Regions from separate parts of the Paraburkholderia sp. J10-1 genome, predicted to be linked through region 1. Evidence: riboswitches for the same ligand, from Rfam matches in the RefSeq annotation. Region 1 holds a riboswitch; the other holds the start of a gene.
What was found. Region 1 has a riboswitch for cobalamin ahead of cobG (precorrin-3B synthase). Riboswitches for the same ligand answer to the same signal wherever they lie in the genome.
Positions count from the first base shown of each region.

Region 2: another riboswitch for cobalamin. It lies ahead of U5A65_RS02705 (TonB-dependent receptor domain-containing protein); the one in region 1 lies ahead of cobG (precorrin-3B synthase).

Region 1 covers NZ_CAJMYW010000003.1:497,598-512,897, reverse strand. Annotated here, with positions in the region: gene cobJ (precorrin-3B C(17)-methyltransferase) at 1-1,161, opposite strand, end outside; gene U5A65_RS14920 (precorrin-2 C(20)-methyltransferase) at 1,149-1,880, opposite strand; gene U5A65_RS14915 (precorrin-8X methylmutase) at 1,881-2,507, opposite strand; gene cobG (precorrin-3B synthase) at 2,500-3,897, opposite strand; cobalamin riboswitch at 3,993-4,181, opposite strand; gene cbiE (precorrin-6y C5,15-methyltransferase (decarboxylating) subunit CbiE) at 4,323-5,549, shown strand; gene U5A65_RS14900 (cobalt-precorrin-6A reductase) at 5,546-6,289, shown strand; gene cobM (precorrin-4 C(11)-methyltransferase) at 6,286-7,017, shown strand; gene U5A65_RS14890 (MarR family transcriptional regulator) at 7,020-7,466, opposite strand; gene U5A65_RS14885 (hypothetical protein) at 7,582-7,947, shown strand; gene U5A65_RS14880 (glutathione S-transferase family protein) at 7,961-8,578, shown strand; gene U5A65_RS14875 (sodium:solute symporter) at 8,641-10,116, opposite strand; gene U5A65_RS14870 (DUF3311 domain-containing protein) at 10,113-10,328, opposite strand; gene U5A65_RS14865 (MarC family protein) at 10,576-11,253, shown strand; gene U5A65_RS14860 (class II glutamine amidotransferase) at 11,309-12,142, shown strand; gene U5A65_RS14855 (PAS domain S-box protein) at 12,166-14,136, opposite strand; gene U5A65_RS14850 (glycosyltransferase family 2 protein) at 14,226-15,140, opposite strand.
Region 2 covers NZ_CAJMYW010000001.1:608,817-624,116, forward strand. Annotated here, with positions in the region: gene U5A65_RS02670 (NUDIX hydrolase) at 1-201, opposite strand, end outside; gene U5A65_RS02675 (CHAD domain-containing protein) at 436-1,347, shown strand; gene U5A65_RS02680 (hypothetical protein) at 1,364-1,756, opposite strand; gene U5A65_RS02685 (YncE family protein) at 1,915-3,399, opposite strand; gene U5A65_RS02690 (DUF305 domain-containing protein) at 3,447-3,842, opposite strand; gene U5A65_RS02695 (MFS transporter) at 4,160-5,743, shown strand; gene U5A65_RS02700 (acid phosphatase) at 5,903-7,864, shown strand; cobalamin riboswitch at 8,124-8,306, shown strand; gene U5A65_RS02705 (TonB-dependent receptor domain-containing protein) at 8,407-10,338, shown strand; gene U5A65_RS02710 (hypothetical protein) at 10,326-11,654, opposite strand; gene U5A65_RS02715 (hypothetical protein) at 11,651-13,357, opposite strand; gene U5A65_RS02720 (PQQ-binding-like beta-propeller repeat protein) at 13,603-14,235, opposite strand; gene U5A65_RS02725 (helix-turn-helix domain-containing protein) at 14,271-15,300, opposite strand, start outside.

The DNA.
Region 1 (15,300 bases):
CCCCTCGCTCGCCATCTCGAACGCGTGGCGCGCGCGCTGCAGCTCTTCGCGGTTGTCGGTGGCATGGCGCTGCTGGTCTGCGCGCAACGGTCCCGCCATCTCCACATAGGTTGCGTAGCCGACGATATCGGTTGCGTCGTCCAGCGCGGCGCGCGCGGCGGGCGTAAGCAGATCGGCGCGGCCGGGCCCGAGGCCCAGCACCGTGAGCTTGCCGCGCGAGCGGCCCAGCGCGCGTGGATCGAGCGGCGCGGCGGCGCAGGCCAGCGCGATGCCGTCTTCGTTCGGCGCGTAGCGCTCGACGTCTGCAGCAAGGTTGAGCGCCGCGAGCGTGGCTTGCGGCGTGGGCTCCGCGCTTTCGACGAAGCGCAGCGGCACGCCGAGTTCGGTTGCCGCCAGCGCGAGCGATGCGTCGCACATGTGAGCAGACGGGGCGGCAAGCGCCGCAAGCGCGAGCGGCGCGAGGCCGTGCGCATGGAGCGCGCGCCGCACGCCTTCTGCAAGCGCCTCTTGCGGCGCGCCCACGGCCGCCACGATGCTGCGCGGATGAATCACAAGGTCGTCGGGGCTGCCGTTCCAGGCGTGCGCGCTCACGCGTATGGCATGACTGGCCGCTGCGTCGCGCGGCAGATCGACGCTCTCCAGCCACGGCGCCTCACCGTCCACGCGTGTCGTTGCGCCCGCAAGCAGATCGGAGACGAAACGCTTGCCTTGCGCGAGGCTCGCGAGCGCATAGCCCGCGGGCGGATTGAGCAAACAGGTGCCGAATCGCAGTTCGCCGCTCGTGGTGATGGCGGGCGCGACCGCGAGCGCCGCGCCAATTTCGCGCGCCATCACGTTCACGCCGGTCAGTCCGCCGAGCAGGGGCACGACGGCGCTGCCGTCCTCGGCGAGTGCGAGCACCGGCGGCTCCGCGCCCTTGTTGGCCAGCAGCGGCGCGAGGCACCGGATCACGATGCCCGCCGCGCACAGCGCGACGATGGGCAAGCCGCGCGTATAGCATTCGCGCAAATGCGCGCCAAGCTCGCTGAACGCGACATCGCCTTCCACGCGGCCTTGCAGCGCATGGATTTGCGCGCCCGCGTAGAGCCCCTGCACGCGCCGCGCGGTGGCCAGCGCGCCGGGCCCGAGAATGACGATGGCAGGCGGCGTCACGACTGCCATTTCACCCCCGGCACGACGAGCAGCGAGAAGTAGGGCGAAGCCATCGGATCGACGTCGTCGAGCGGGACGATGCGCTGGTTCGCCATCGTTGCGCGCTCGACATACAGCGCGCGATGCGCGAGACCCAGCTCGCCCAGCACGCGGCGCACCTTGTCGAAGTTGCGGCCCAGTTTCATGATGACGGCGGCGTCCGCGTCGGCCAGCCGCCGGCGCAATTCGTCCTCGGGCAGCACGCCCGACAGCACGGCGAGGCTCTGGTTGCGGTAGACGAGCGGCACGCCCAGCACCGCCGCGCCGCCCAGCATCGAGCACACGCCAGGCACGACTTCGGCCTCGTAGCGCGCGGCGAGCCGGTCGTGCAGATACATGTACGAGCCGTAGAAGAACGGATCGCCTTCGCAGATCACGGCCACGTCACGGCCGGCGTCGAGATGGCGCGACAGCATTTGCGCGGCGCCGTCGTAGAAGTCGGCGATGATCGCCTCATACGAGAGCGGCGGTTCGAGCGCTTCGGTCGTCACGGGGTACACGAGCGGCAGGCGTTCCTGCTCCGCTTCGAGATGGGCCTCGACAATGCCGAACGCATTGCCTTTCTTGCCCTTCGCGACAAAATACGCGACGACGGGTGCGGCCTTGAGCAGGCGCACGGCTTTGAGCGTGAGCAGTTCGGGGTCGCCGGGGCCGACGCCGATGCCGTGCAGACGTCCTTTGCGGGTCATTTATTCGGTCTCCGAAGCGAGTGCGTTGACGGCGGCGGCGGCCATCGCGCTGCCGCCACGGCGGCCATGCACGACGACGAAGGGCACGCCGTGATTTTCGGCGGCGAGCTGCGCCTTGGACTCGGCCGCGCCGACAAAGCCCACGGGAAAGCCGAGGATGAGCGCGGGCAGCGGCGCGCCGGCGGCGATCATGTCGAGCAGGTGAAAGAGTGCGGTGGGCGCATTGCCGATCGCCACGACGCTGCCTGCAAGATGCGGCCGCCAAAGTTCGAGCGCGGCGGCCGATCGCGTATTGCCAAACTCGCGTGCGAGCGTGGGCACAGCGGGGTCGTCGAGCGTGCAGATGACGGCGTTGTTCGCGGGCAGGCGTGCGCGCGTGACGCCGTATGCGACCATTTTCGCGTCGCAGAGAATGGGCGCGCCGCCTGCGAGCGCGTTGCGGCCCGCCGTGCCCGCGCCTGCGGAAAACGCGAGGTCGGCGGCGACGTCCACCATGCCGCAGGCGTGGATCACGCGTACGGCGAGTTTTTCCAGGTCGGCGGGAATGCGCGAGAGGTCGGCTTCGGCGCGGATCGTCGCGAACGATTCGCGATAGATCGCCTGGCCGTCGCGGATGTAATCAGACATCTTGGGTACTCCGGGGCCGCTGCGCGAGTGCGAGCGCAGCCGCTTCGATCGTCAGGTTGCGCGCGACGAGCTGGCCAAAGCGCTGGCCGAAGCCGCTTTGCGTGTCGTCGCGCTGGTAAAGGTCGTAGTGGTCCGGCTCGCTGGCGAGCAACGTGAACGGCGCGCAATGAGCGGCCGCGCAGGAGCGTTCGCAGCCGCTCAGGTGCGCTTGCGCGCCGGGCGGCAGCAGGGCGGCGAGACGCTGTGCGTCGGCTTTGGTGTCGGCGCGGCTTTTGGCGCACCCCGCCGAGCCCGTGCAGGCGATCAGGCGCGCGAACGGATCGGCGCGCGAGACAATGAGGCCGAGCGCGTGCAGCCGTTCGAGCGCGCCGGTCATGGCGCGCGCGGGCACGTTAGGCAGCAGCAGGCCTTGCCATGGCGTCACCCGCAGCGTCGCATCGCCCGAGTCTTGCGCGAGCGCGGCGAGCGCGCGCAGCGTATGCGCGTCGATGCGGCCGAGCGCGGGCTGCGCGCCTACGTAGCCACTGCCGTCGACGTGCAGCGCGTGCGCGCCCAGTCGCAAGCCGGCAGGACTCGGCTCGCGACGCCACGCGTGCAGCGCGGCGTCGTCACGCATCAGCGCGAAGCCGCCATGATCGCGCGCGCGTTGCAGCAGCGCATCGAGTGAGTGTGCGGCGAGCACGTCACGCATGCGCGTTGCGTCTGCGCCCGCGAGATCGAGGAACGCATGGAGCAGCGCACGTATCGATGCGCAAATATTTTCGGTCGCGAGCGTGCCGATTGGCTGCGTCGTGGGGCACCCTGCAAGGCCCAGTGCAAAGCGCACGGTCGCGCCGTGCGGCAACGCGGCGAGCCAGATGTCGTGCGGATGCCCGAGCATCGCCATGCGCTCGCCGCCGTCCAGTTGCAGCGCGAACTTGGGCGAGAGCGCGGCGAAACGCGCTTCGCGCTGCATCATGTCGATGAGGGCTGCGGCGAGCACCGTTGTGTCGCACAAAGCCTCAGGGTCAACGCCCGCGAGCGGGCTCAGCATCACGTTGCGCAATTCGTCGGCGGCGCACGCGTGCTCGACCGGGCTCGCGGCGTCGATGCCGGCGGGCCCGAGGCCCGCAGCGATCAGCGCGGCGCTCAACGCGGCCTCCTCGCCCACGCGTACGCCGCGAATCTGCACGTTCGCGCGATTGGTCAGTTCGAGCACGCCGCCGGCATGCGCCAACGCGGCGTCGGCGAGGGCGCGCGCCCGCGTGGCGCTCAGCACGCCGCCGGGCAGGCGGATGCGGCACAGGCCGCCGTCGCGCGCCGCGACCACGCGCACGAGCCCCGGGCACGCCGAGGGGCGGAGCACGGCCAATGCAGCAGCGGGCGAGACGGGCTTCGTTTCGTGTTTCAAGGGAATACCGGGTAAGCATCGCGCGGGAGCGGCGCGCTGCCCGCACGTGAGGCGGGAAACGGCAGCGGTATCGGTACACCCCGCCCGATATGGGTTCGCACGAACAGTCGGCCGGCAGGTCTCCTGGCTCGCAGGTCGTGGACCGCATCGGCCTTCCCGGTAAAACCAGTGGCTCGGGTGGATGCGGTCTCGCTGCTTACAGTCGCGGGGGCGGCCACAGCTTGCTGTGTTCCCTGTTTGCGATCCGGAGTTAGCGCTTCAGCGCTGACTCCGGCCTCATACAAAGTGCCTTAAAGGCGCCGGCGGACACGGTATTATGCCCGTTTTCGCGCGCGCTCCGCCCGGCAATCGGGTTGCGGGCCGCCGGTGGCGCAGGGAAACAGGCGACAAACCAGGCAACAAAGCAAGCAAAAGCGGGAGAACGAATGCAGGGCACGCAGGCATGGCTGACGGTGGTGGGCATAGGCGACGATGGCTACGCGGGCCTCGGGCGCGACGCGCGGCGCGCGCTGTTCGACGCTGCCGTCGTGACGGGCGGCGAGCGCCATCTTGCGATGCTGCCCTCGCGCGTGCGCGCGCGCCGCGAAGCGTGGCCGCAGCCGTTCAGCGTCGAGGCGCTGCTCGCGCATCGCGAGTCGAATGCGCCCGTATGCGTACTTGCGAGCGGCGACCCCATGCTGTTCGGCGTGGGCGCGACGCTCGCGCGCCGTGTGGCGCCCGGTGAAATGCGCGTGCTGCCCGCGCCTTCGTCGCTCTCGCTGGCGGCGGCGCGCATGGGCTGGGCGTTGCAGGATACGGCGATGGTCTCGCTCGTCGGCCGACCGCTCGATGCGCTGCGCCGCCATCTCTACGCGCGCTCGCGCGTCTTTGCGTTGAGCGCGGATGGGCGCACGCCCGCGGCGCTCGCCGCGCTGCTCGCCGAAGCGGGCTTCGGCGCCACGCGTCTTGCCGTGTTCGAGCATCTGGGCGGCCCGTTCGAGCGCCGCATCGAAGGCCGCGCCGATGCGTGGCACGTCGACGAAACCGCGGCGCTCAACCTCGTCGCGTTCGAATGCGAAAGCGATGTTGCGAATGCGCCTGCGCACGGCTGGACGCTCACGCCGGGCCTTCCCGACGACGCCTACCGCCACGACGGCCAGCTCACGAAGCGCGACGTGCGCGCGCTCACGCTCGCGCGCCTCGCGCCGACGCCCGGCGCGTTGCTCTGGGACGTGGGGGCGGGCAGCGGCTCGATCGGCATCGAATGGATGCGCTCGCATGCCGCTTGCCGCGCGATAGCAATCGAGGCGCACGCCGAGCGTCAACGCTTCATCGAACACAATCGCGCCGCGCTGGGCGTGCCGGGTCTGCAGCTCGTCGCGGGCCGCGCGCCCGAAGCGCTCGCGGGACTCGCCACGCCCGACGCCGTCTTCATCGGCGGCGGCGTGACCGTTCCCGGCGTGCTGGACGCGTGCTGGGCGGCGCTCGCGAGCGGCGGCCGGCTCGTTGCAAATGCGGTGACGCTGCAAAGCGAAGCGGCGCTCGTGACATGGCGCGCGCAGCATGGCGGCACGCTCACGCGTATCGGCATTGGCGAGGCGCAGCCGCTTGGCGGCTTCGATACCTGGCGTCAGGCGTTGCCGGTCACGCTCTACGAGGCGGTGAAGCCATGACCGCGCGCATCCTGCTGCTGGGCGGCACAGGCGATGCGCTGGCGATCGCGCGCACGCTTGGGCCCCAGCACGTGTACTCGCTCGCGGGCCTTGGCCGCGTGCCCGCCGATCTCGCCTGCGCGGTGCGTGTGGGTGGCTTCGGCGGGGCAGAAGGGCTCGCGCGTTTTCTCGCCGACGAAGCCATCGCGCTCGTTGTCGACGCCACGCATCCTTACGCCGCGCAGATCAGCGCCAACGCGGCGCGCGCCTGCGCTGCGGCACAGGTGCCGTACTGGGCGCTGCGGCGCGCGCCGTGGCAGCCACAGCCCGGCGACGACTGGCGCATGGTGAGCGGCTGGGCCGGCGTAGTCGAAGCGCTTGCGCCATTTGCGCGGCCGCTCTTCACGCTCGGGCGCGAACCGCTCGCGCATCTGCACGAAGTGCCGGAACAGCAGCATTGGACGGTCCGTTGCCTCGAAGCACATCCCGGCCACGCCCGCGCTCGCATCATCGACGCTCGTGGGCCGTTCACCGCAGAAGGCGAGCGCGCCCTGTTCACCGAAGCGCATATCGACGTCGTGGTCAGCAAGAACAGCGGCGGCGCGGCGACCGAAGCGAAGCTCGCGGTCGCGCGCGAATTGGGCCTGCCCGTGGTGTTGATGCAGCGGCCGCCGCTGCCGGATGCGCAGCGCGAATTCACGTCGGCGCAAGAGTCGATCGACGCGCTCGACGACTACATTAAGCGGAGTTTGAACGCATGACCGTTTTCTTCATTGGCGCGGGGCCGGGCGATCCTGAACTGATCACCGTGAAGGGCCAGCGCCTCGTGCGCAGTTGCCCCGTGATTCTCTATGCCGGTTCACTCGTGCCGCCCGCCGTGCTGGAAGGCCACCGCGCGCACAAGGTGGTCGATACCGCACCGCTCACGCTGGACGAGATCATCGCGCTGCTCGAAAACGCGCACGCCCAGGGCTTCGACGTGGCGCGCGTGCATTCGGGCGACCCGTCGCTCTATGGCGCAATCGGCGAGCAGATCCGGCGCTTGCGTGTGCTTGGCATTCCTTATGAAATCGTACCCGGCGTGACCGCGACCGCCGCATGCGCGGCGGCGCTCGGCAGCGAACTCACGCTGCCCGGTATTTCGCAAACGCTGATCCTCACGCGCTACGCCACGAAAACGTCGATGCCCGAAGGCGAGCAACTGGGCGACCTCGCGCGCCACAAGGCGACGCTCGCGATCCACCTTGGCGTGCGCCATATCGCGCGCATCGTCGAGGAATTGCTCCCGCACTATGGCGAGGACTGCCCCGTGGCGGTGATCTATCGCGCGAGCTGGCCCGACGAGGAACGCGTGACAGGCACGCTCGCGGATATCGCCGAAAAAGTGCATGCCACGGATATCGAGCGTACAGCGCTCATTCTCGTGGGGCGTGTGCTCGCGGCAGAGGGATTCGCGGATTCGACGTTGTATGGGGCGTCGAAGCGCTAGGGCTACGAGAGCGCTCGCAAATGCTCGCGCAGTTTGTCGACCTCGCCCATGGCGAAGTCCTTTTCGATTGCCTCATGCGTTTGCTGCCATATCGGAAATGCCGCGTTGAGCAGTCGATGCCCCTCGTCAGTGAGGCTCAGCAAGCGGCTGCGCTTGTCTTCGGGGTCCTGCTCGATGACCACGAGGCCGCGCCGCTCCAGCGGCTTGAGCGCGGCCGTAAGCGTAGTGCGGTCCATGGCCAGCAGCGACGCCACGTCTTTCATGCCGGGCGGATGCGGCCGGTTCAGCGACATCAGCAGCGAAAACTGGCCGTTCGTGAGATCGAGCGGGCGTAGCACGTCGTCGAAAATGCGCGCGAGATTGCGTGCCGCCCGCTGCATATGCAGACACAGGCAGCAATCGCGCACCAATAGCGTGGTTTCGAAGGGAAGTTTCTTTGCGCGTGCCATGTTGAAATTATGTTGATATCAACCTATGCTGTCAAGGCCGGACGGGCGTCACGCCGTTGCACCCGATTTCAGACCCGTAGCCGGATCATTCACCAGACCAGCAGTTGGAGGGCACATGAGCGATCAGAAACTGTTTCTCGCTGTTTTTCTCGGCACCAAAGACAACGCGCGCATGAAGGGGTGGGCGGCGCTTTCCGAAACGGAGCGGCACGCAAAGGAAAAAGAGGGCATCGCGGCCTGGCATGCGTGGGTCGAAAAGCACAAGGCGTCGATCGTCGATATGGGCGGCCCGCTCGGCAAGACCAAGTCGATTGGCGAGCGTGGCATTGCGGACACGTCTAACGCGCTAACCGGCTATACCGTTCTGCGTGCCGCATCGCACGAAGAGGCCGCGAAGCTGTTCGAAGGGCACCCGCATTTTTCGATTTTTCCTGGCGAGGCCGTCGAAGTGATGCCCGTCCTGCCGATTCCCGGTGCCTGAACGGAGGTTCGTCATGAAACTCTACGGTTTCGCTGGCACCCGTTCGCAGCGCGCGCTATGGGGCCTCAAGGAAGTCGACGCCGATTTCGAATTCATTTCGGTCAATCTGCTCGAAGGCGAGCACAGGCGGCCCGAATACCTGCGCATCAATCCCGCGGGCAAGGTTCCGGTGCTGATCGACGGCGACCGCGTGATTCCCGAGTCGGCCGCAATCGTGCTGTATCTGGCGGACAAATATCCGGAGAAGGCGCTGCTGCCCAAGGATCTCGACGAGCGGGCGCAGGCGTATCGCTGGACCCTGTTCGCCGTCACCGAACTGGAACAGCCGCTCTGGCGCATCACGCGGCACTCGTCCCTTTATCCGCCGGACAAGCGCAGTCCCGCCGATATCGAACTCGCGCGGGAGGACTTCAAGACCATGGCCGCCGTGCTCGAGAAACACCTCGAAGGGCGCGAGTTCATTGTCGGCAACCAGCTCTCGGTTGCCGACTGCGTGACGGTTTATCTGATGGACTGGGCCAACGAAGTGCAACTGCTGGAGGGCTTCCCGCGCTTGCAGGCGTATCTCGAACGCCTCTATGCACGGCCCGAAGCGCCGCAGCGCATCGCCGAAGCGCGCAAGGCAGCATAAAAAGAAAAACGGCCCAACCGGATCACGCCGGTTGGGCCGCCTTGTTATCGCGTCAGGTCAGGTCAATGCGCCCGCGCATGCTCATGATCGATATGCGTGCGCGGCTGCGTCACCGTGCTCACCACGGCCAGCACGATCACGTTCACGAACAGCGCAAGGAAGCCGATGTTGACGTCCTTGAGCGCATCGGGCGCGAACGGAATGAGCTGCGCCACGCTCACATGCGTGAGCGTCGTGACGATCACCACGAGCACGCCCGCCACGATGCCGCAGAACGCGCCTTGCTTCGTCACGCGATTGCGCGTGGAGAGGCTGCACACCATTGCCGGGAAGAGCTGCGTGACGAAGTTGTAGCCCATCAGCAGCAGCGCGACGATGGTGTCGCCACCGTTGAGCGTGAAGCCTACCGCCACCAGTGCGACCACCGGCACGAAAATGCGTGCGAGCTTCGCGACTTGGGCGTCGTCCGCGCTCTTCGCGACGCCGCCGCGATAGATATCGTTGGCGAGCAGCGTCGAAGCCGTGGTGAGGATCATCGAGCCAGGCACGAGCGCGGTCAGCACGCCCGCCGCGCCAATCACGCCCACGAACCACGGATCGAACGTTTGCAGCGCGAGACGGAAGAGCGAGAGGTCGATGTCGCCGCCCTTCAGGCCCGGCACCTTGAGCACGGCCGCGAAGCCGCAAAAGAACACGAACAGCAGGATGAGCTGGTAGAGCGGCAGGATCATCGCGTTGCGGCGGAAGATACGGTCGTTCTTCGCGGTGTAGACCGACATGAACGTGTGCGGCCACATGAAGAAGCCCAGCGCCGTGAGCAGCACGGTGGACTGGAACCACGTCACGCTCTGGCCGCGCGCCGGGAAGGTGAGGAAGCCGGGCTTGGCCGCGTCGATGGCGCGGAACATCTCGCTCAGGCTGCCGTAGTGATGAATCGGCAGGTAAATGCCAAGGAACACGGCGATCGCGAGAATCATCGTGTCTTTCACGACCGAATTCCACGCGCAGCCGCGCACGCCCGAAACGATCACGTAAGTCGTGACCACGGCCGCGCCGATCCAGATCGCCGCCGTGGAGGAAATCGCGCCATAGGAGGCCGTCGTCACAATGATGCCGAGCCCCTTCAGTTGCAGCACGAGATACGGCACGAGCGCGAGCACGCCCACGCATGCCACCAGCACGCCGAGCGCCGGGCTCTGATACTTGCGCGCGAAGAAGTGCGGCTGCGAGACGAGCCGGTGCTGCTTGGCGAAGCGCCACACGGGCGGCAGCATCCAGTACGAGATGATGTATGCAAGCGTGCCGTAAGCCAGAATGTAGTAAACGGGCGCGCCCTTGCCATAGGCGAAGCCGCTGCCGCCGAGGAACGTGAAGGTCGTGTAGATCTCGCCCGCCATCAGCAGGAACACGAACGCGGTGCCGAAGCTGCGGCCGCCCACGGCCCACTGCTCGAGGTCCATGTCGTGCCCTCTGCGGGCGCGCATGCCGAGATAGAGCGCGATGAAGGCCATCGCCGCGATGATGACGAGGGCACTCATGCTTGTACCTCCGCATCCGCTTCGAGTGGCAGGCGGTTGGCCGGATCGAGCCGGTAGACGATCCCCATGATCACTGCGGCCAGCACGACCCACATGACGATCCAGGCCAGCACGAGCGGCATGCCGAGCACGAGCGGCTCGGTGCGATTGACGAACGGCACCCCTAACAGGATGCCGATAAAGGGCAAGGCAGCGAGCAACCGCAGTGACATGGCAACTCCTCTTTTATATGAGAAGAAAAGAAACGTCGCGCCGGGGTGCGAGGCAAACCACTCTATGCTTGTGAACGCGCCCCGTAAAGCTGCCAAAAATACTGAAGCGCTTGCGGTAAATATTGGTGCGGCGCGCCATTTTTTCGGGCGCACGGCGACATCGATCAGGCACGCCAAACGCCGATCCGGCTACACTTCTCGCAGCCCGGCGCGCTGCTTGCGCGCATGCCCCTACCGGATCGACTCCATGATCGAGAGCCTGATTTCAGACATCCTGTTCGGTTTTACCGGACTCATCAGCATCATCAATCCCTTGAGCGGGGCTTTTGTTTTTCTCGATCGCACCGTAACGCTGACCGACGAAGAGCGGCGCCTGCTCGCCAAACGCGTGGCGATCAACGCGTTCTTCGTGCTGGTCGGGGCGTTTTTCGTCGGCACGCCCATCCTGCATTTCTTCGGCATTTCCATGGAAGCGTTGCGTATTGGCGGCGGTCTCGCCGTGGCCGTGGCCGGCTGGCAAATGCTCAATGCGCCGGAGCCGGAGCCGCCCGCGGTCGATCATCCGGTCAAGCCCGTGAGCCCGAGTTCGGCCGCCGGCAAGGCCTTTTTCCCGCTGACCATTCCGCTCACCACCGGCCCCGGCTCCATCGCCACGGCCATTGCGCTGAACGCCAACCGCACGCACAAGCTTTCGGCGTGGCTGCTTTCGAGTTGCGCGTCGATCGTGATCTCCGCGCTCGTCATGCTCGTGATCTATTACGTATATAGCCGCGCTGCGCGGCTTTCGCAGTACCTGGGTGTGGAAGGCACGCGCGTGGCCATGCGCGTGTCGTCATTTCTGCTCCTGTGCATCGGGGTGCAGATCATACTGACTGGCCTGACCGGCTTTCTCACGCCGATCGCCGACCTGCGCGCCGTGAAGTAGCGGCGCTTTCGAGGCGGCCGGCGTACACGAGCGTCCTTACACGAAGGAGACCATCATGTGCCGCTGGCTCGCTTATAGCGGGAACCCCGTACAGCTCGAAACCGTACTGTTTCACGCACGCCACTCGCTGATCGACCAAAGCCTGCATTCGACCAAAGGCGCGACCACGACGAATGGCGACGGTTTCGGAATGGGCTGGTTCCAGGACCCGGACGACATTCCTTATCGCTACCGCAGCGTGCATCCGGCCTGGAACGACCGCAACCTGCGCGAACTCGCGCGTGCGGTGCGCGCACCCATGTTCATTGCGCATATTCGCGCGGCCACCGACACGCCGGTGCAGGAAACGAACTGCCATCCGTTTCGTCACCGGCGCTGGATCTTTGCGCACAACGGGCTGATTCGCAGCTATCCGCTCATGCGCCGCGACCTGCTCGTCGCGATCGATCCCGACCGCTTCAACGCGCTCGAAGGCTCGACGGATTCCGAAACGATGTTCTATCTGGCCATGACGTTCGGCCTCGAAATCGACCCGGTCGCCGCGCTTGAACGCATGGCGGGGTTTGTGGAAGCCACGGCGAAAAAGCATGGCGTCGAGCCCGCGCTCAATATGACCGTGTGCGCTTGCGACGGCGAGCAGATCGTCGCCGCGCGTTATTCGAGCGAACGCAATTCGCGCTCGCTCTTTCACACCACGGCGTTCCGGCATCTGCGCGAACTGTATCCCGACGACCCGCGCATCGTGGCGGCAGGCGACGACGCGTATCTGCTTGTTTCGGAGCCGCTGGGCGACCGGCCCGAGGTGTGGGCCGAAGTGCCGGAATCGACGGCCATTGTCGTGCGCGGGCCCAAGGTCGAGTACCGGCCGTTCGTGCCGGTCGCGCCTTAAAGCAGCATCAGGCGCTTAGGCGCTCAGGCGTTGCGGCGCCGTTGCCGTGTCGCCGCGAGCGCGAGCACCTCGTCGAATAGCGTGACGTCCACGGGCTTCACGAGGTGCATCTCGAAGCCCGCTTCGCGCGTGAGTTCGATGTCGGCGGCCTGGCCGAAACCCGTCATCGCGGCGAACAGCGTGTGCTCGAGCGGCGGTAGCGCGCGCAGGGCGCGCAGCGTCGCATAGCCGTCGATCTCGGGCATGGCGATGTCGATGAGCGCGGCGTCGGGCGTGAAGCCGTCCACTTCCTCGCGCGCGTGGGCGGCGCTGTAGGCCACGCGCACCTCATGGCCTTTGAGTTCGAGCAGCATGGCGAGGCTGTCGGCCGAGTCGCGGTTGTCGTCGACCACGAGCACGCGCAGCGGCGGCACGCCGGCCGCGGCGAGCGCGGCAAGCTCGGCCGCGTCCGGGGTGAGTTGCGGCGGCTGCATAGCGTGCACGGTTTCGCGCGCGAACGGCAGGCGGATCGTGAACGTGCTGCCTTTGCCCGGCCCCTGGCTCATGGCGGAGATCGTGCCGCCATGCAGTTCGACGAGCGAGCGGCACAGCATGAGGCCGATGCCCAGCCCGTTTTCCGCGGGCCCCGGCACCGAGCGGTCCTGGCTGAACAGGCCGAAGATCGACTCGTGGGTGCCGGGCCGCAGCCCACGGCCTTCGTCGCGCACCTGGATCTGCACGGCGCGCGCAGCGGCACGCACGTCCACGACGATGCGGCTGCCGTCGGGCGAGAACTTCGAGGCGTTGTGCAGCAGGTTCTGCAGCACCTGCACGAGGCGCGTGTGGTCGCCCGTCATGGTGAGCGTCGCGTCGGGCATCTGCACTTCCACGTGCTGGCCGCGCGCCGCGGTAAAGGGTTGCGCCGCGTCGATGGCGTGCGCGACCACTTCGCACAGGTCGAGCGGCGCTTCGCGCAACTCGATCTTGCCCGACGTGATGCGCCCGACGTCGAGCAGGTCGTCCACGAGCCGCGTGAGGTGCACGATCTGGCGGTCGATCATTTCGCGCGCGCGCTCGATTTCGGGGCTCGGCGCATCCATGAGGCGCATGGTGGCCACGGCGTTGCGCACCGGCGCGAGCGGGTTGCGCAGCTCGTGCGCGAGCATGGCGAGGAATTGCTTCATCTGCTCGCTCGAATGCTCGAGTTCGTCGGTGCGGCGGCTCTCGGTCATGTCGCGCGTGACCTTCGCGAATCCCGTGAGCCGGCCGTGGCCGTCGTGCACCGCGGTGATCGTGACGTTGGCCCAGAACATCGAGCCGTCTTTGCGCACGCGCCAGCCCTCGGTCGCGACGCGGCCGAAGTCCTTCGCGCGGCGCAGCTCGCGCTCGGGTAGACCGGCGGCGATCTCGTCTGGCGGATAAAACACGGAAAAGTGCTGGCCGACGATCTCGGCCGGGCGATAGCCCTTCAGGTTGGTCGCGCCGGTGTTCCAGCTGATCACGTGGCCTTGCGGGTCCAGCATGAAGATCGCGTAGTCGCTCACGCTTTCCACGAGCAGGCGAAAGCGCTCTTCGGAAAGGCGCAGCGCCTCGACCTGGAGGCGTTCGGCGGTGAGGTCGCGCGTGACCTTGGCGAAACCCGAGAGCGAGCCGTCGCGCTCGCGCAGCGCGGTGATGACGACGTTGGCCCAGAACATCGAGCCGTCCTTGCGCACGCGCCAGCCTTCGTCGTTGAAGCGTCCGTGCAGCGCGGCTTGTTCCAGTTCGTGATCGGGCCAGCGGCGCGCGTTGGCTTCGTCGGTGTAAAAGCGCGAGAAGTGCTGGCCGATGATCTCGTGCGCTTCATAGCCCTTGATGCGGGCCGCGCCGCGATTCCAGCTCACGATGTAGCCGCGCGTGTCGAGCAGGAAGATCGCGTAATCCTCGATCGGCTCCACGAGCGCCTCGAAGCGGCGTTCGGTGTGGCTTTCGGCGGCGACGTTGTGCGGGGCGATGCCGGGGTCGGGCGTCGTCATGGTCCTCGGGTCTGTCATAGGGCCTGGTCAGAAGTTTGACAGGCTCTGGCCTCCTGAATGGACGGCCCGCGTGCAGCAGGCGCCGCAGCTTACCACGCGCGCTGCCCAGAGCGGTCGTACTTTTCGGCCATTGCCGGAATGCCTGCGCGCACGTGGCGTTCCGCGCGGCGCACCTGGCGGGTGAGCAGCACGACGTGGGGCGGCACCACGCGGCGCGCGCGCAATGTCCAGAACGCGCCGCGCAGCAGCGCGACGCCCGCGGGGCCGAGCGAGCGCTGGCGGGCGAACACGGCGAGCGCGCGGCCGGTTGCTGCGAGTGCGTCGCGTGCGGGCAGACGCATCCACGCCACCCAGGCCGTGTTGCGCGCGAGCGCGCATTGCTGCGCGCGCGTGAACCAGCGATACAGCGGTTCGCGATGCGCGAGCGCCTGTTCGCAATAAACGATCTGGTGGCCGGCCGAAAGCATGTCGAGCGCGGCAAGCTCCTCTGCGCCGCCGTGCGAAAGCCGCTCCTCGTAGCCGCCGAGCGAGCGGAACACGGCCGCGCGGAAAATGCACGCGCCGGCCATGAAGTTAGCAAGCACAGGGCCCGCCAGGCCTTCGGCGCCCGGCGACGTGGCGGCAAGCATCAGACAGGCGGGGTGAATTTCGCGCTCGTCGCCGCTCACCACGCGCGCGTTGAGTACGGCGACTTGCGCGTGCGCGTCGAACAGCTGCGCCGCACGCGCGAGCGCGCCGGGTGCGAACCAGGTGCTGTCGTCGCAGCACGCAACATAATCGGTGCGGGCGAGCAGCACGGCGCGATTGAAGCCGGCCATGCCGCGGTCGCCGAGCGTCTGGACGATGCGCACTTGTGGAAAGAGCGACGCCAGCAGGGAGACGGTGGAATCGGTGGAGCCGTTGTCGGCCACGATGACGTCGGGGTGCTCGGGCAGCGCGGTAAGGCGTGCGACGGTATCGATGGTTTGGCGCACGTGATTGCGCGTGAGGACGACCACCGTCACGCGTGGCGCGCTGGGAGTTCCGGGGGCATGAGCGGAGTCGTTCATCGCAGCAGGCGGCGGAAGCCGGCCGGTGAGTTGTCGAATTGACCTATGTCAGCATACGCCGATGGCGCGCGACATGCAGTACACGCGATGTGCTAAAGGCGTGGTGCCGCGGCGG
Region 2 (15,300 bases), on a different contig from region 1:
CTGCTTGCCGCGAATGTCGAACAGATACCTGGCTGCCTTACCGGAGAGCCGGGTCTCCTCCCTGAGTTCTCGTAGCGCGGTTTCCATCAGATGTTCGCCGCGCTTCAATATGCCGCCCGGTAGTGCCCACTTCGACTGACTGCGTGCTACCAGGAGAATTCGCTTACCTCTGCGACAAATCACGGTGGCCCGTTTCTTCAACTCGAACTCCCACTTCGTTCCTGGGGGGCGCCTCACGAAACATCAGCATTGCATCGGCTGACTTAGCTAAGCATCGTAATACAGAAAGTCAGAAGTTCAACCTGCTGAAAGCACGATGGCCGTCACCTTGCCAGATTTTAATTACTTCATCAAACCGTCATAAAGATCCGTTTGCCGACAGCCCTTGTGGTATGGTTTTGGCCACACATATTTTTTGTCAGACTCGAGGCTGCAATGGATATGGACAGTGACTGGCCGTTACCACGGCCGCGCACTCTCTTCAGAATCGATCGGCGGCGCTCCGCTGCATCACTCACCAGCAAGACCTCTATCGCCAGCACCTTTTCGTCATTGGCCATGCCAGTGGTCAACGAGGCGGTGCAACGAGCGAAAGCCCTGGCAACAGAAGCTGACCCCGAAGCATTTCATCAGCTTCGGGTGGCGTTCAGAAAACTTCGTGCCTTGTATTGGGCGTACTCCCCCTGGCTCGGCGAGGAAGCCACCGCGCAAGCGAGCGACGAATTCAAGCGGCTCGCTGCGGTGGCAGGCGGAACGCGCGACTGGGACGTCGCAGGCGAGCTCCTGAGAACCGCGCAGAAGTCGGACGCCTCCATCGAACTGCTCGTGAGCGCCGCGCGTGAAAAGCGCTCACAGGCGGTGGCGCATAGCCAGGCGATGATCAACAGCGACGCTGTCGAGGCATTCCTGAACGACGCGCTGCTTCGCGCGCAAACCACGCTGCAGTCGTGTTGCAGTGATCTTCCGATACGCGCGTTCGCAAAAAAGCGAGTCCGGATGGCGCAGCGCACGCTTCGAAAGCGCAGCCGGCGCGCCGTGCAAAGCGAGGCTGGCCACGAGGAGAGTCTCCATGACGTGCGCAAGGCCGGTAAGAAGCTGCGCTATCTGCTCGAATTTTTTCAGCCGGTAATCAAGGGCGAGCACCAACGCACCCTTAAGGAACTGACGTCCGTGCAAAAGATGTTGGGCGAATTCAATGACATTGCCGCAAGCGAGACCTTGATCCGCAACACGACATTCGACGAGGTTCCAGCCGACGTCGTCGAGAAATCGCTGCAATGGCTGGAAAGGATCAAGTGCCAACGAATCGAAGTGGCGGCGCAAAGCGTAAAGGCCATATCCGGCTGAGCCAGTGCCACCGCCATTACTGGCAGGTCACGACGCTCACAGGCAAGTTCTCGCTCGCCGTGCCGAGTCTCTCGCGCGATGCCGTGGTGATCGAACCGCCCGGCGGCAGGCATGCCGATTGCCCCATGCCGCCACCTTCCATTTGCGGCGCGCCGTTATTGAACGACTGCCACGTGATGACGACCGACGCGCCGCAATTGTTGATCAGGTCGGTGTAGTCGAGTCCCAGCTTGGCGTTTTTCCCGCGATATTCCCGGTCGATGCAGTCTGTCGAAAGCTCGCTCGGCTCGAAGCGCGGCGAAGCCGGCGGCGCCGCGCGGTCGCCGGCGGCACTCGCTGCGCCGTGCGCGAGAAGCATCAGGAGAAGGACGGCAAGTTGGCTGTGCGCCAGTTTGCGGCAAGCTGTCATTTCTTCACCTCGTTTTTTTGGGTGTCGATCACCGTCAGTTAGCTTCCCGCAGAACCAGGCGTCAAGGGCCAGGAGGCGCCTTACGTGGGCAAACAGACAGTGTTCGTCACCTTTTTAGTAAGGAATTCGAAATGACTGGCGCGATACCCGCGTAACACTCACAAGGCCTGCACCTGCACTGCGGGTCCGGGAGCGCCGCCCACATTGGGCGCAATCACGAGGTATCGGCGGTGATCGGCAACGCCCGCTGTGCCCGGCGTACCGGGCGTAACGACTTGCCGAATCTGGCCCAGCGTGTTGACGATGGCCGAGCCGGCCGGATTGGTCTTGAAGCTCGCGAGCACGTCAATGCTGCCACTGCCGTCGGCGTGGTCGGAAAGACCGAGGAAATACGGCTGCCCTGCCTGCAGCCCGGTGACCGCCGCCTGCAGCACCTGCAGCAAGCCCTGATCGAACAACGCCACCGAAGTGGGCGCACCGCCCTGTCCGGCGGGCGCGCCACCCACCGGAATCAGCGACACGTGCGTCGCCTCGCCCGCCGCGCCAAGCGGCTGCGTGTTGGCCGTGCCATCGCCTTGCGGCACGGCGTCGGGCACATACGCCACGGCTTGTGGCGCCTGGCCGACCGGCACCGTGGCGATGACCTTGTTGGTCAGCGTGTCGATTGCCGTCATCGCATCGCCGTTTTCGAGGCCCACGTAGACACGCGTGCCATCGCCGGACGGCCAGATGCCATGCGGCAGGCTGCCAACGGCGATGGTCGCCACCTGCGAAAAGTCGTCGGTACGGAACACCTTGATCTGGTTCAGGCCGCCCACCGTGACGTACGCAAACATGCCGTGAGCGTTCTGCACGATGTTCACATGATTGGTGATCGGTCCCGTGTCGAGCGTTTTCAGCAGCGCAAACGGCGGGCGCGCGTCGAACACCTGGGTCTTGCCCACATCCTTGAGCGTGAACCAGACCTGCCTGCCATCCGGTGTAGCCGCGATGTTCGGGCAGAACGGGCTCGCCTGCGTGACCTTCGCCACGATCTGGTGATCGGCAACCGAAACGACATCGGTCTCCGGGTTGAACGACGAACAGATATACCCGTACTTTCCGTCCGGCGAGAAGATCTGCATGCCCGGCCCGGCTGGCACGACGATGCGGGTCTTCTCTTCGAAGGTCTTGCCATCGAGCACATCGACGTAATTCTCGCCGCGCACGGTCACCCACACCTCATTGCCGTCTGGCGTGAAAAAGGCCTCGTGCGGCGAACGGCCCACATAGGTCACGTGCCTGACCGAATTGGTTTGCGTATCGATGAACGTCACCGAATTCGAGCCGATGGAAACAATGGCGAGTGTGCGGTGATCGGGAGAAAAGCCCATACCGTGCACGAGCAACTGACCGTGATACAGCGGGCTGAAGTTGGCCGGAGTCGGCTCCCCGAGCCGAATGACGCCGATCAGACGATTGGCGGCGGGATCGATGACCGATACGGTGTTCGAAAACTGATCAGACGAATAGACGCGGTCCCGATGGCTGACTGGAATATCGGCAGCTGCGAGCGATCCGGGGACCTGCCCCGCTTCGGCGAGCGTTGATGCAACAAGCGATGCGGCAATCATGGCCGCGCCAAGAACGAAGTTGCACTTCATGGTGATGTATTTCATGGCGTTGTCTCCTGCGTCGTGACGCGCGTGGGTCAGTGGGACATCGGAGCGGGCACAGCGATCGAGTCATGCACCGCGAAGCGCATGGCGACGATCTCCTGCTGTTGCTCAACCACGATCTCCTGAGCGATCCTGCGCAACTGTTCGTTGTGTCCGTGCCGCAGTTCCGCCATGGCCATGTCGATCGCGCCCTGGTGGTGTGGAATCATCGTTGCGACGAAATCGCGGTCGATATCGCCTGTGGGCTTCGCCGCCATCCCGGCCATCATCTTCGTCATGGCCGCGTCGTTCTCTGATAAAAACAGGCCTTCTTCGCGGTTGCGGGAAGGTCCCGCGTCACTCGAGGGCGCGGCGCATAGACCGGCCAGGGAAAGCACGGCCGCACCGCACACCGTTGCTCGTAAAACGAGTCGAATTGCAGCGTTCATGACGTCCCCTCCGTATCGGTCGAATCGCATTCGACGTGAAGGCAAACAGCGCACTAGCCGATTTACTCCATGCGGACCAAATTTGCACTGCAGATTGTCGCGCCGCGAAACGTTGTCAAACGCCTTGCGGCTTCCAGGCCCTGGCCGGCCGAGTGGAATAACCGCCGCCAAACGCGTGTTCGTACCGTCAAGTTCGCGTAGGCGGGCGTACCATCAATGCACATCGAATGAAGGTCGCACGCGCAGGCCCGACTCACTCGCTTTTTGCCGGGCACCGTGCAGCAGATTGGCCGCTTCAGAGCGGCGAGGAGCATTCCATGGCCGCAGGCATCGGGCTTCAAGATCAAGGACGGCAACTGCTGCCGTTTCGCGAGTCGGTGTTGGCGATGCTCGGCGTCGCGTCGGTGTCGATGCTGATCGCGCTCGACCAGACCATTGTCGGCACCGCGTTGCCGCGCATCGTTGCGGAACTCAAGGGCTTCGAACTCTATGCATGGGTCGCGACGGCCTACATGCTTGCCTCCGTCATCACCATTCCGATCTTCGGGCGTCTGGGCGATCTGTTTGGCCGCAAGCCCTTCATGCTCGCCGCCATTCTTCTTTTCACCGTCGCGTCGGTGCTCTGCGGCATGGCGACCAACATGCTGTTTCTCGTGCTCGCGCGCGGCCTGCAAGGTATTGGCGGCGGCATCATGATGGGGACAGTTTTTGCGACCGTCGCCGACCTGTTCCCCGATCCGAGGCTACGCCTGCGCTGGCTGGTATTCGTCACCTCCGCATTTGGCATTGCGAACATGGTCGGGCCCACGCTCGGGGGCATGCTGACGCAGCACGGAAGCTGGCGGCTCGTGTTCTTCGTCAACGTGCCGGTGGGTCTGCTGGCGCTGTTCTTCGTGCACGCTTTCCTGCCGCACCTGCACCATGCGCGCGAAGGGGCGAGGCTGCGCCTCGACTGGCTCGGCGCTTGCGTCGTCGCTGTCACGTTCGGCGCACTGCAGCTCGTGATCGAACTCTGGCCGAAACAAGGATGGACGACGACGACGATCGTGCTGGCAGTGATCGTACTGGTCTTTTCGCTAACGCTTTTCTTCTGGGAAAAGCGCATGGGCTACCCGATCATCCCCGTGGACATGCTGCTCGATCGCAAGCTCGGTCCGCTCTTTGCGATGTCGGTGCTTGGCGGGTTCGCGTTGTTCTCGCTCGTTTTCTACGTGCCGCTGCTGTTCCAGGGCGGCTACGCGATGTCGCCGCGCGCCTCGGGCATGCTGATCACGCCGCTCCTGCTCGGCACAACGGTGGGCAGTTTCGTGAACAACCGCGTGGTCACGCGTATCCGGCGCGCCAACGCGATCCTCTACATCGGCTTCGCACTGTCCGCCTTCGCGAGCCTCGCGGTGGTCGTGCTGCGAGGCAACGAGCCGCATCTCGTGTGGATGGCGTGCATGGGCGCGAGCGGCCTCGGCCTGGGCCTCGTGGGTACGAGCCTCACGGTCTGCTCGCAGCAAATCGTGTCGCGCGACCATCTCGGCGCCGCCACGGCGATGCTGCAATCGCTGCGCACTTTCGGCGGCATGCTGGGCACGGCGATGACCGGCGCACTGCTCGGGCACCTCTACACCATGGGCGTGAATCGCTCGCTGGACTCGTACCAGGCAACGCAGTGGTTCAAGTCGTTTGCGAGTCCCGAACTGCTAGTGGACCGCGCCGACCAGGCCGCGCTGATCAGTCGCCTCGTGAGCGCCGGGCACGCCGGCGACGCGATGATGAGCTCGGCGCGCAGCGCGCTCGTGGATTCGATCCACATGGGCCTCGTTGTTGCCGCCATCGCCGCGCTCGCCGGCCTGTGTCTCGCGTGGTTCGTGCCGCCGGTACAGGTGGGGTATCTCGAGGCGCGGCCGTAAATGAACCCCGAACATTATTTCACCCGAATTTCATTTCAATTACCGTTTAACATAGACGTAATAATTTGGTAATTAGGGAGTAATCGAGGGTAAGCATAATTCGCCGCCGTCAGTCTGCCATCACCACACAGCATCAACCACGACGACGGAGCCCTCAGCATGTCCGCATCACACCACCGAATTGCGCTGCCACTCTACCTGGCAGTGCTTACCAGCATTGCTGCACTAACCGCCTGCGGCGGCGGCAATAGCGACCCCGCCAGCACCGCCGTCATCCCCGCGCCGCCCGCCGACCCCGGCTTCGTGGACAACGCACCGATTCCCGACGTGCCCGCCTTCGTCGACAACATCGCGACCAACCAGCGCGGCGACGCGCGCTACGCCACGCTCGCGACCAACGCGGGCGTGCGCGTGGTGGCGCGCTTTCTCGATCTGTGGCAGCCGCTCACGCTGCTCGTGGACGCAGGCGTTTCCGCCCCCGCCAACGGCACGTTCCCCGCAGTCGTGCAGTCCACATGGACGGGCGTGCCCACCGACGGCACGCCCAACGGCACGATTCTCAACAGCACCGTGTTGAACGCGAACATCCAGTACGTTGTGAGCGCAACGACACAGCGCACCCAGGCGCAAGCGGACGCCGCCTACTACGACGACCGCCGCGGCAAGGGCTACAGCGTGACCGACGGCATGGGCCCGCTCACCGCCGCCTGGCGCGCGGCCGCGCAGCAAACCACGAGCATCACGTCGATTCCCGCTGACGCAACCACCACGCTCTACAACGACTCGGGCAACAACACGGGCGTGGGCAGCACGAGCAACGCGACGTTCGGCAAGGTGGTGGACCTGCTCAACACCATGGGCAACAACGCCTCGACCGAACCCGCCAAGCGCTTCTACAAATACGCGCGGCCATTCCGCTGGAGCACGAGCGTCGTGGTCGACCCCACGCTCGTGCCGGCGATCAGCACGACGCCTTCGACCGACGGCGGCTTCATCAGCGGCCATGAAGCCGAAGCCATGCGCGACGCGATGACGATGGCCTACCTCGTGCCCGAGCGTTACCAGGAAATGGCGAGCCGCGGCCTCGAACTCGGCGAGAACCGCATTCTTGCGGGCATGCATTCGCCGCTCGACGTGATCGGCGGACGCATGTTCGCGCTGGCCGCCACGGCCGCAAATCTCTACGACCCCGCGAACGCCACGCTCAAGAACGCGGCCTACGCGCAAGCGCACAGCGCGCTCGAACAGGCAACCGGCACGAGCACCACGACCTTCTCGACCTTCGCGCATTCGGGCACGAGCGCGACTGACCGCTTCGCCGACTATGCGACCAACAAGACGGAATTCGCACGCCGCATGACGTTCGGCTTCAGCCAGATCGAATCGACCGAAGCGCCGCCTGTCGTACCCAAGGGCGCCGAGGTGCTGCTCGAAACGCGCTTCCCGTATCTGAGCGCCAACCAGCGCCGCGTCGTGCTGAAGACGACCGAAGTCGTCTCGGGCTATCCGGTCATGGACGATTCCGAAGGCTGGGGCCGTCTGAACATGTTTAGTGCTGCCGATGGTTATGGCGCATTCAGCGGCAACGTGATCGTCGCAATGGACGCAAGCCAGGGCGGCTTCAACGCCGCCGACACCTGGCGCAACGACATTGCCGGCTCGGGCAAGCTCACGCTGCAGGGCAGCGGCACGCTCACGCTCGCGGGCAACAACAGTTACACGGGCGGCTCGCAGGTGAGCGGCGGCGTGCTCGCGGCCGCGTCGGCCACGGCCTTCGGCAACGGCGATGTGTACGTGGGCTCCGGTGGCAGCGTGACCGTCGCGGCGGCCGCGCCGTTGACGGTAGCGGGCAAGTACACGCAGCTCGACAGCACGACGCTCGAACTCGACATCGACGGCAACGGCGGCGGACGCCTGCGCGTGGGCGGCCAGCTCACGGTGGCGGGCGGCACGCTGCACGTGAAGTTCGTGAACGGCTATGCGCCGAAGGCAGGCGACACGATCGACCTGATCGACGGCAGCGGCGCGTCGGTCAAGTTCGCGACCGTCACTGTGGATGGCTTCAAGGCCACGCCCGTTTATTCTTCGACCGGCGTGGCGGTGAAGCTCTCGGCTTCGTGATGTAGCCACACTGGAAAGCGGCCCCGAATCACAATGGTTCGGGGCCGTGTTTCATGCGCCGAACACCGGAGCTTGCGATTTCGCGAGGCTCGCAAGCGCCTCTCTCGCCCCTCCGTCAACGGCACGAGATCGCATGCCGTGAGACACCCGCATAACAGCGCACGTCCATCGGTCAACGCGTGGCGCCGGGGGGCAGACCAAATCGGGTGTTTTCGCCACACCGCACCCGGCAAAGGTTGACGCGCGCAATGCGCGGCCATTACCCTTGCGCGCTGATGGTTCCCGGCGACGGGATCAAAAGGGAACGCAGTGCAAGACTGCGGCTGCCCCCGCAACTGTCAGCGGCGAGTCCATGCCAAAGCGGGCCACTGGGAAACCGGGAAGGCCGGCAACGGACGTCGACCCGCGAGCCAGGAGACCTGCCATCAGCCGAGTCCAGCAGCCGCAACGGGCGGGGATCCCCAATGCGCAAGCACCGCCCATGCGGCGGCTGCCCGTTGCAAGGACAGCCCTGAACAAGCGCTGTTTCCAGCCACCGCATCATGAAGTTTCGCCAGTTCGTTTTGACTTCCGCCGCGCTCGCCTGTGCGTGGCAAACCGCGCATGCCGCCGACGCATCGCCCGCCCAGGCCCAGCAGCAAACCACCGACGACACCACGCTGCCCAATATCCTCGTCGTGGGCGACACGCAGCACCTGCCGCAATCGTTCGACCAGCGCTACGCGGCCACCCAGGTGCTCACGCGCGCCGACCTCGACCGCGTCTCCCCCATCGACCCCAGCATTGCGCAGGCGCTCGCCACGCTGCCCGGCGTCACCGTCTCGCAGACCGGCGGGCCTGGGTCGTACACGGGAGTGAGCATCCGCGGGTCGTCGGCGGACCAGGTGGCCGTGTTCATCGACGGCATACGCGTGGGCTCCGTCACCACCGGCACGGCCGAATGGGGCGATCTTGCGACCGACTCGTTCGACCGCGTGGAGGTGATCTCGGGTCCCGCGGCCGCCTCGTTCGGCGCGGACGCCGTGGGCGGCGTCGTGCAGCTCTTCACGCGCCATGCGTCGAACCAGCCGAACCAGACCACCGTGTCGTTCGGCGGCGGCTCGAACAAGACCTTCGACACGCAGGTGCGCACCTCGGGCACGATCGGCTCGACCGGGCCGCTTGCCGCGTTGAGCGGACTCACGTATTCGCTGGGTCTGCACGACTACAACACGGCCGGCATCGACGCGACGCAGCCCTGGGCCTACGGCCACGAAGCCGGCCGCAACCCTTACCACGCGCAGAACCTGGACGCGCGCCTTGGCTATGCGCACGACAACTGGTCGATCTCGACCTTCGCGCTTTACCACCGCTCCGATCTCTCTTACGACAACGCGGGAGGCAACGACCGCCAGCGCGACAACCAGCTCACGACCGGCCTCGCGTTCCACCTCGACATCACGCCGACCACGCAGTTCGATCAGTCGGTGGGGTACGCCACCGACCGTCAGTTCCTCTATTCGAACGACCCGACGATCCCGACCGACGAGATCGATTCGACGCGCTTTGCCACCTCCACGTCGCTCACGCATCAGGAAAGGGGCCACACGCTCTTCGGCATGCCGCTCGACGGCGAGACCAAGCTCGCCTACGACTACACGCGCGAACTGGCGTTTCTGCCTGTGGATGTGCCGGGCGGCCTGCCCGCGCGCAACGATTCCGCCGTGTCGATGCATCAGTCCACAACGCTCGGGCCCGTCACGCTGTTCCTCGCGGGGCGGCACGAGATCGTGCAGGGGGAGTCGGTCAATACGGGCAACGTCGCGCTCTCGTGGGCGATCACACCGGTCTACACGGCGCGCGTTTCGTATGGCAATGCGTTCCGTCTGCCCACGTTCAACGACCTGTACTATCCAGGCTACTCGAACCCCAACCTGCTTCCCGAGCGCAGCGACTCGGTCGAGGCGGCGCTCGATGCGACCACTTCGATCGGCACGTTCACGGCCGCGGTGTACGACACGCGCGTACACGACCTCATCACGTACAACTCGCAGACCTTCCTGCCGGTGAACGTGGGCCGCGCGCATATTCAGGGTCTCGACCTCTCGTACAAGGGCACGCTTGGCAACTACACGCCGGTGAGCCTCACGGTGGGGATTCTGAATCCGCAGGACGTGACCGACCAGACCTGGCTCAATCGCCGCCCGCGCCAGACGGTGAGCCTGAGCGTGGATCACACGTGGGACGAGTTCCAGCTCCACGCGCTCAGCACCGGCGTTTCGCTGCTGTATAACGGCTCGACGTTCGACGACCAGCTCAACACGATCTACCTGCCTTCGTGGACGACGGTGAGCCTGCGCGCGTCGTACAAGGTCAATGCGCATCTCGCGCTTTCGGCCACGCTTGCGAACGTGTTCAACCGGCAATATGTGACCGCGTACGGGTACAACACGCTCGGGCGCACGGCGTTTGGGAAGGTCACTTATACGTTTTGAGGATCGGAGCCAGCGGCTGGACGGCGGTTGTCCGCCTGGCACCGGCTCCAGATATTCCTGAAGACCGCTTCGTGGTAATTGGCGTCCTTGCTCAACAGGTTGGTCGCCTTGCTCAGCCCACCACCTGCCGTCAGGTGTTCGATGTACAGCAAGCGCCGGATCTCACGCATATAGCTCGCAGGCAGCGGCATTTCGCCCTGCCGGCGGCCCTGGCGGCTCCGGTCTTCGTTCGCCATCGGCGTTTCGACCGTATAAAGCCCACGCTCGTGATTGATGAAGCACGCAGGCATGAGCGGATCTTCCATCACGCACACGCATTGGCGTTCGAGCACTGGCGCAGGAACCAGATTCTGCAGCCACTCCAGCGCGTGCTGCCATATCTTCCACGCGCTCTCTTTTGTCGGCGTAGCGTTGTGTTGCGCATGGACGAAGCGCAGGCATTCGACAACGATGTCCTCCTTTACGCAATACAGAATCTGGAACCCGGCCCGCAAATAAAGCACCAGTTGCAGAAGCTCATAGCATCGGCCCAGGATATGCGCCCCGTTGGGCGTGCACCCCTCGCGAGGCTCACCTCGCAGCAATTCGGGAAACAATAGAAGCGGCAACCCGGAAAACACGATCAGCGCGGGATTGCGCGCCGACTGCACTACGCCCCCCGCCCCCGCGGCAACTGCGGCCGCGGCCGCGTTTTCGGCGGGCGTTTGCGCGGCGCCGGTTGGCCGCACGGCGCGAGCGGCACTGCTTTCCTCGCGCTTCATTCGTTCGTTGTGCTTGCGAGCGTCGCGTACGATATCGCCAATCGCCTTGCCAATACAGGCCCCGTTCGGCAAACCGCCGCCCTCTTCGTCGGCCCAGCGACGCACCCGCTCCCATGGAATGCTGAACGGAATCCCCACGAAATGCAGGCCGAGCCAGCTCGTCGTCAGCAAGTCGACGCGGATCTGCTCCGACTCGCCTATCGAAGTGTCCGGCGATTTTCCGCACCACGTCAGGAGCGCGCTCTTGCTGTCGGGCTCATGCGGCGAGGCCATCAGCAATTCAACCGACTGCAGGAACACTTCGGCCAGCGTCTGAAGCGGCAGGTCGGACGGCTGCGCCGCCTCGCGCTTTGCTGCGCTCTCTTCATGGTCTTCCCCGGCCAGTTCGCGCGCCACGCGCTGCGCGACCAGTTCCGGGTCGTGCAACGTCCACTTGCCGTCGGGCTGGCGGGTCACCAGCTTCGCGTAGACGCGCTCGGCAAGGTCGTCGATGTGCCTTGCCATCACTGAAAGCTGCGAAACCGGTACCGGTTCGGGCCTTGCGGCGTCGTTCATTGCAGCTCCCGGTAAATGAGGCTGGCGGCAAGCGTGCCCTTGTCGTCGGCGAGACCGACAAGAAACTTCTCGATCAGCCCGCGAAACACGGTCTTCGCATCCGTTTCGCTCCACTTCTCGACAAAGCCGTCCTGGAACTGCAGCCAGTCGCCGAAACCGATATCGAGCAGGATCTGGTCGACGATGCCAGGCAGCAAGGGAAGATCCATCTGGTACAAGCGCCTGATCATCAAGACCTGGGAGAACACAGCGCAAATATAGTCGCGCGCACTGGCCGCGCGCGAAGCCGAGCGCATGATGTCCTCCACGGCCCAGCTCACGAGATTCATCCCCGTGCGCTCGCCCTCGCGCGTGATGTCGAGCGTGAGATCGCGAAGATAGACCTGACCCGGCGGCTTTCCGAGCAATTGATAAACGGTGCCGTCGACAACATGCATCCAGTTCGACGAATCGCCAACCCTCACGTCGTAATTCGCACGCACCCCGTGTTCCGCCTGAAGGTCGCGCGCCGCCTGCTCCAGCACCACCGTATGCCACACGAGTCCGATAAAACGGAGAAAGTCCGTTGCACGGTCCCTATCCGGCTCGCTGGCGTCGCTCCACGGCTTCACGAGCCTGAGCGGCATGTCGGTGATGATCAGCACCCTGTCGCGGCGCCCCCGCATCAACGCGGAGTACAAGGTTTCGCGGGGCGGGTTCTTGTCGAAGTAGAGCGGCCACTTCTGCTTGCGCGGGGCATCCAGCCATTCCCCGTCGATATCGAGCAAGCGGTAGACGGCATAGATTCCCGCCCCGTAGCCCTTCGGCGTCGTTGCACGGCGCGGGTCCACCGGAACACCATAGGCCTTGTAGAGCTGCCTCTGACTATAAGGTGTACCCAGTGAATTTCTGATGCTGCCAACCTGCCGGTTCAGTTCCGCGATGACGTCGCCGACTTCCGTCGCGCGTCGCTTCAGATCGGTCTGCAACGCACCTAGACCACTCGTATGTTTCTTGATCTCCTCGGCCTGCTGGCTCATTTCCCACAGTATCGAGCGCGCCGTCGCGTGCTGCTGTTGCAGCGCCACGAAATGCTCGGCCGCAACGTAGATGGCGAGGACCGCCATCAGGAAAACGGCCGCATCGTCGTGACTGCGGCGGATCATTGCAGCAAAGAAGATCAGTGTCGGCACGGCAAAACGAACGTGGGGATTGCCTGCCCAGCGGCGCAATCTCGAGGTCCCGGCCGTTGCAGCCTCGCCATGTCCCTCTTTCTTGCCCGCGCTCTCTAGCCCGTGCATCAGAAAGGCGAGAAACGTGAGCGCCAATACGAATACCCCCTGGAAGCTCGTTTCCTCCTGTTCGTCAGTCAGCAGATCGCTCATCACCTTCCTGACGGTGTCAAGCGGCCGCTCGGACTGGCTGGCGGACGCGGCCTTGGGGGGATGGAGCGAGGATGGCGCAGTCTGGCCTGGCGCGCCCGCGTGCACTCCCGCAGACGCCGCAACGTGTGGCGCTGCGTTGAAGGACGGCCAGAAGAACAGGTAAAGGACGGCAGCAAAAACGCACGCGCAATAAAGCACCCACGTCAAAAAGCGTCGCCAGCCTAAGCCGTTGGCATTTTCCTCGCCAACGCGGTCGATACCATTGCGCAACGGCTGGTCGTTCCCGGTTTGAATGACAGCACCGTTGCCGGGCGTATTGTTTCCACCTTCCTCGGCCATGGCGCTTCCCCAAGGGCTGCTCCGGATATCGCGACGCAATCCGCCGAATGAGCATAGGCGACAGCACGGTGACATTCAAGGCAGCACGTCAGGGTCGGCGCTGCACCCATCGATATGGATCGCTAACTATTGATGACGAACACCTGCTCTGCACACCTCCATCGGGATGACAAAAAGCGGCGCCGGCACGTGCGCTGGCGCACAGACAGTGGCGATGCCTTCACATAACAAATCGCCGCCGGTCGCTATCTCGGCCGCCGCACCGCGCGAATCTTCCCGCTGTTCCCGCCGCCGCAGAAGAACTGCTCGCCGCCATCGGACTCCAGTCCCGAAACGGCAGTTCCGGGCGGCATGTCGAGTTGTTCCAGCACTTCGCCCGTGCCCGGATCGATGTGCCGCAAGTCGCTCTCGTCGCCTTCCCACGTGCCGTGCCACAACTCGCCGTCCACCCACGTCACGCCCGTGACGAAGCGGCTCGATTCGAGCGTGCGCAGAATCGCGCCCGTCTGCGGATCGATTTGGTGGATCTTGCGCTCGCGATACACCCCGACCCAGAGCGTGCCGTCCGCCCACGCAAGCCCCGAGTCGCCGCCACCGCCGGGCGCGGGAATCGTGGCGAGCACGCGGCCCGTTTCGGGGTCGATCTTGTGGATGCGGTCTTCGGAAATCTGGAACAGGTGCCGCCCGTCGAACGCCGTGCCCGCGTGCGCCGCGATGTCGATCGAGCGCTGTGTCTGGCCACTCTCGGGGTCGAGCGACGCAATGCGCTCGCCCACGGCGAACCAGACCTGCTTACCGTCGTAGGTGACCCCGCCCACCTTGTCGATGCCGGGAAAAGGGCCGTACTCGCGGACGATTTCGGCAGTCGTTCGTTTCATGACTTCCTCCTTCAATGAAAGGGCAGGCGTTCATCCTAATCGCCCGGCAGCGGCGCGGGGAGTAACAAGGTCGTCGCGAATCCGGGAACAGGCGGCGTGGTCCAGCGGCGCGCGCGGCCGTAGCCGAACGACTGCACCTTGTCCGCCGCGGCGAGCGAATCGAGCGCGCGTTGCACGGTGCGCTGGCTCGCGCCGAGCGCGAGCGCCAGCGCCGAACTCGACCACGATTCGCCGTCGGCAAGAAATGCGAGTACCGCTGCGTGCTTTTCTTCCACAGGCCGCGCCAGCACCACCACTTCGCTCGCAGTGCGCGGCGCCAGCGCGAAGCCTTGCTGCGTCGAGCCGATCTCGGCCACGTCGCGCAACAGCGTGCGCAAGCGGCCAATTTCCACGCGCAGCCGCGCTCGATGCGTTTCGTCGGCGTGTTTCGTGCGAAAGGCGCGGGCGATCAGCACGTCGCGCGGCACATCGGCAGGCCACGCCTCCGCGAGCGCGCGCGCGAGCACGAACAGCACGGGCCGCCTCGCGAGTTCGACGACCGTCGCGCCCTCGCGCGCAACGTAGCGGCACGCATCCACGACGAGCGCCTTCGAGGAGAGCAGCGCCTCGACGTCTTCCAGCAGCAGCACCCGCTCTTCGCCACGCGCGATGAGGCGCGCGGCCGGCGAGGTCAACAGCCGCGCGGCGCTCTCAATCTCGGCGCTCAGCGCCGCGATGCCCGCTGCGCGCGCCGCGCGCGCGGCCTCTGCAAGCGAGCGCCGCGCGACCTGCGTTTGAATGCGCCGCATGGCAATGCCCGCGGCGATCAACTCGTGCGCCGCGCGCAAGGCGGGCGGCAGTGGCGCGGGATCGGTTTGTGCGAGCATGCCGCCGGCCTCGTCGAGCCGGCCAATGAGCAGCAAACGGCGAATTTCCAGGTAGCGCGCGTGCGCGGCATTGAGACGGTCGCCATGGGTTTCGAGCGTTTGCCGCGCCGCAGCGAGCGTGTCGGTGGGCCAGCCGAGATCGCGCGAGGCAAGCGCAATCTCGGCCTCGGCGACCACGCAGCGCGCCTGCGCCACGGCC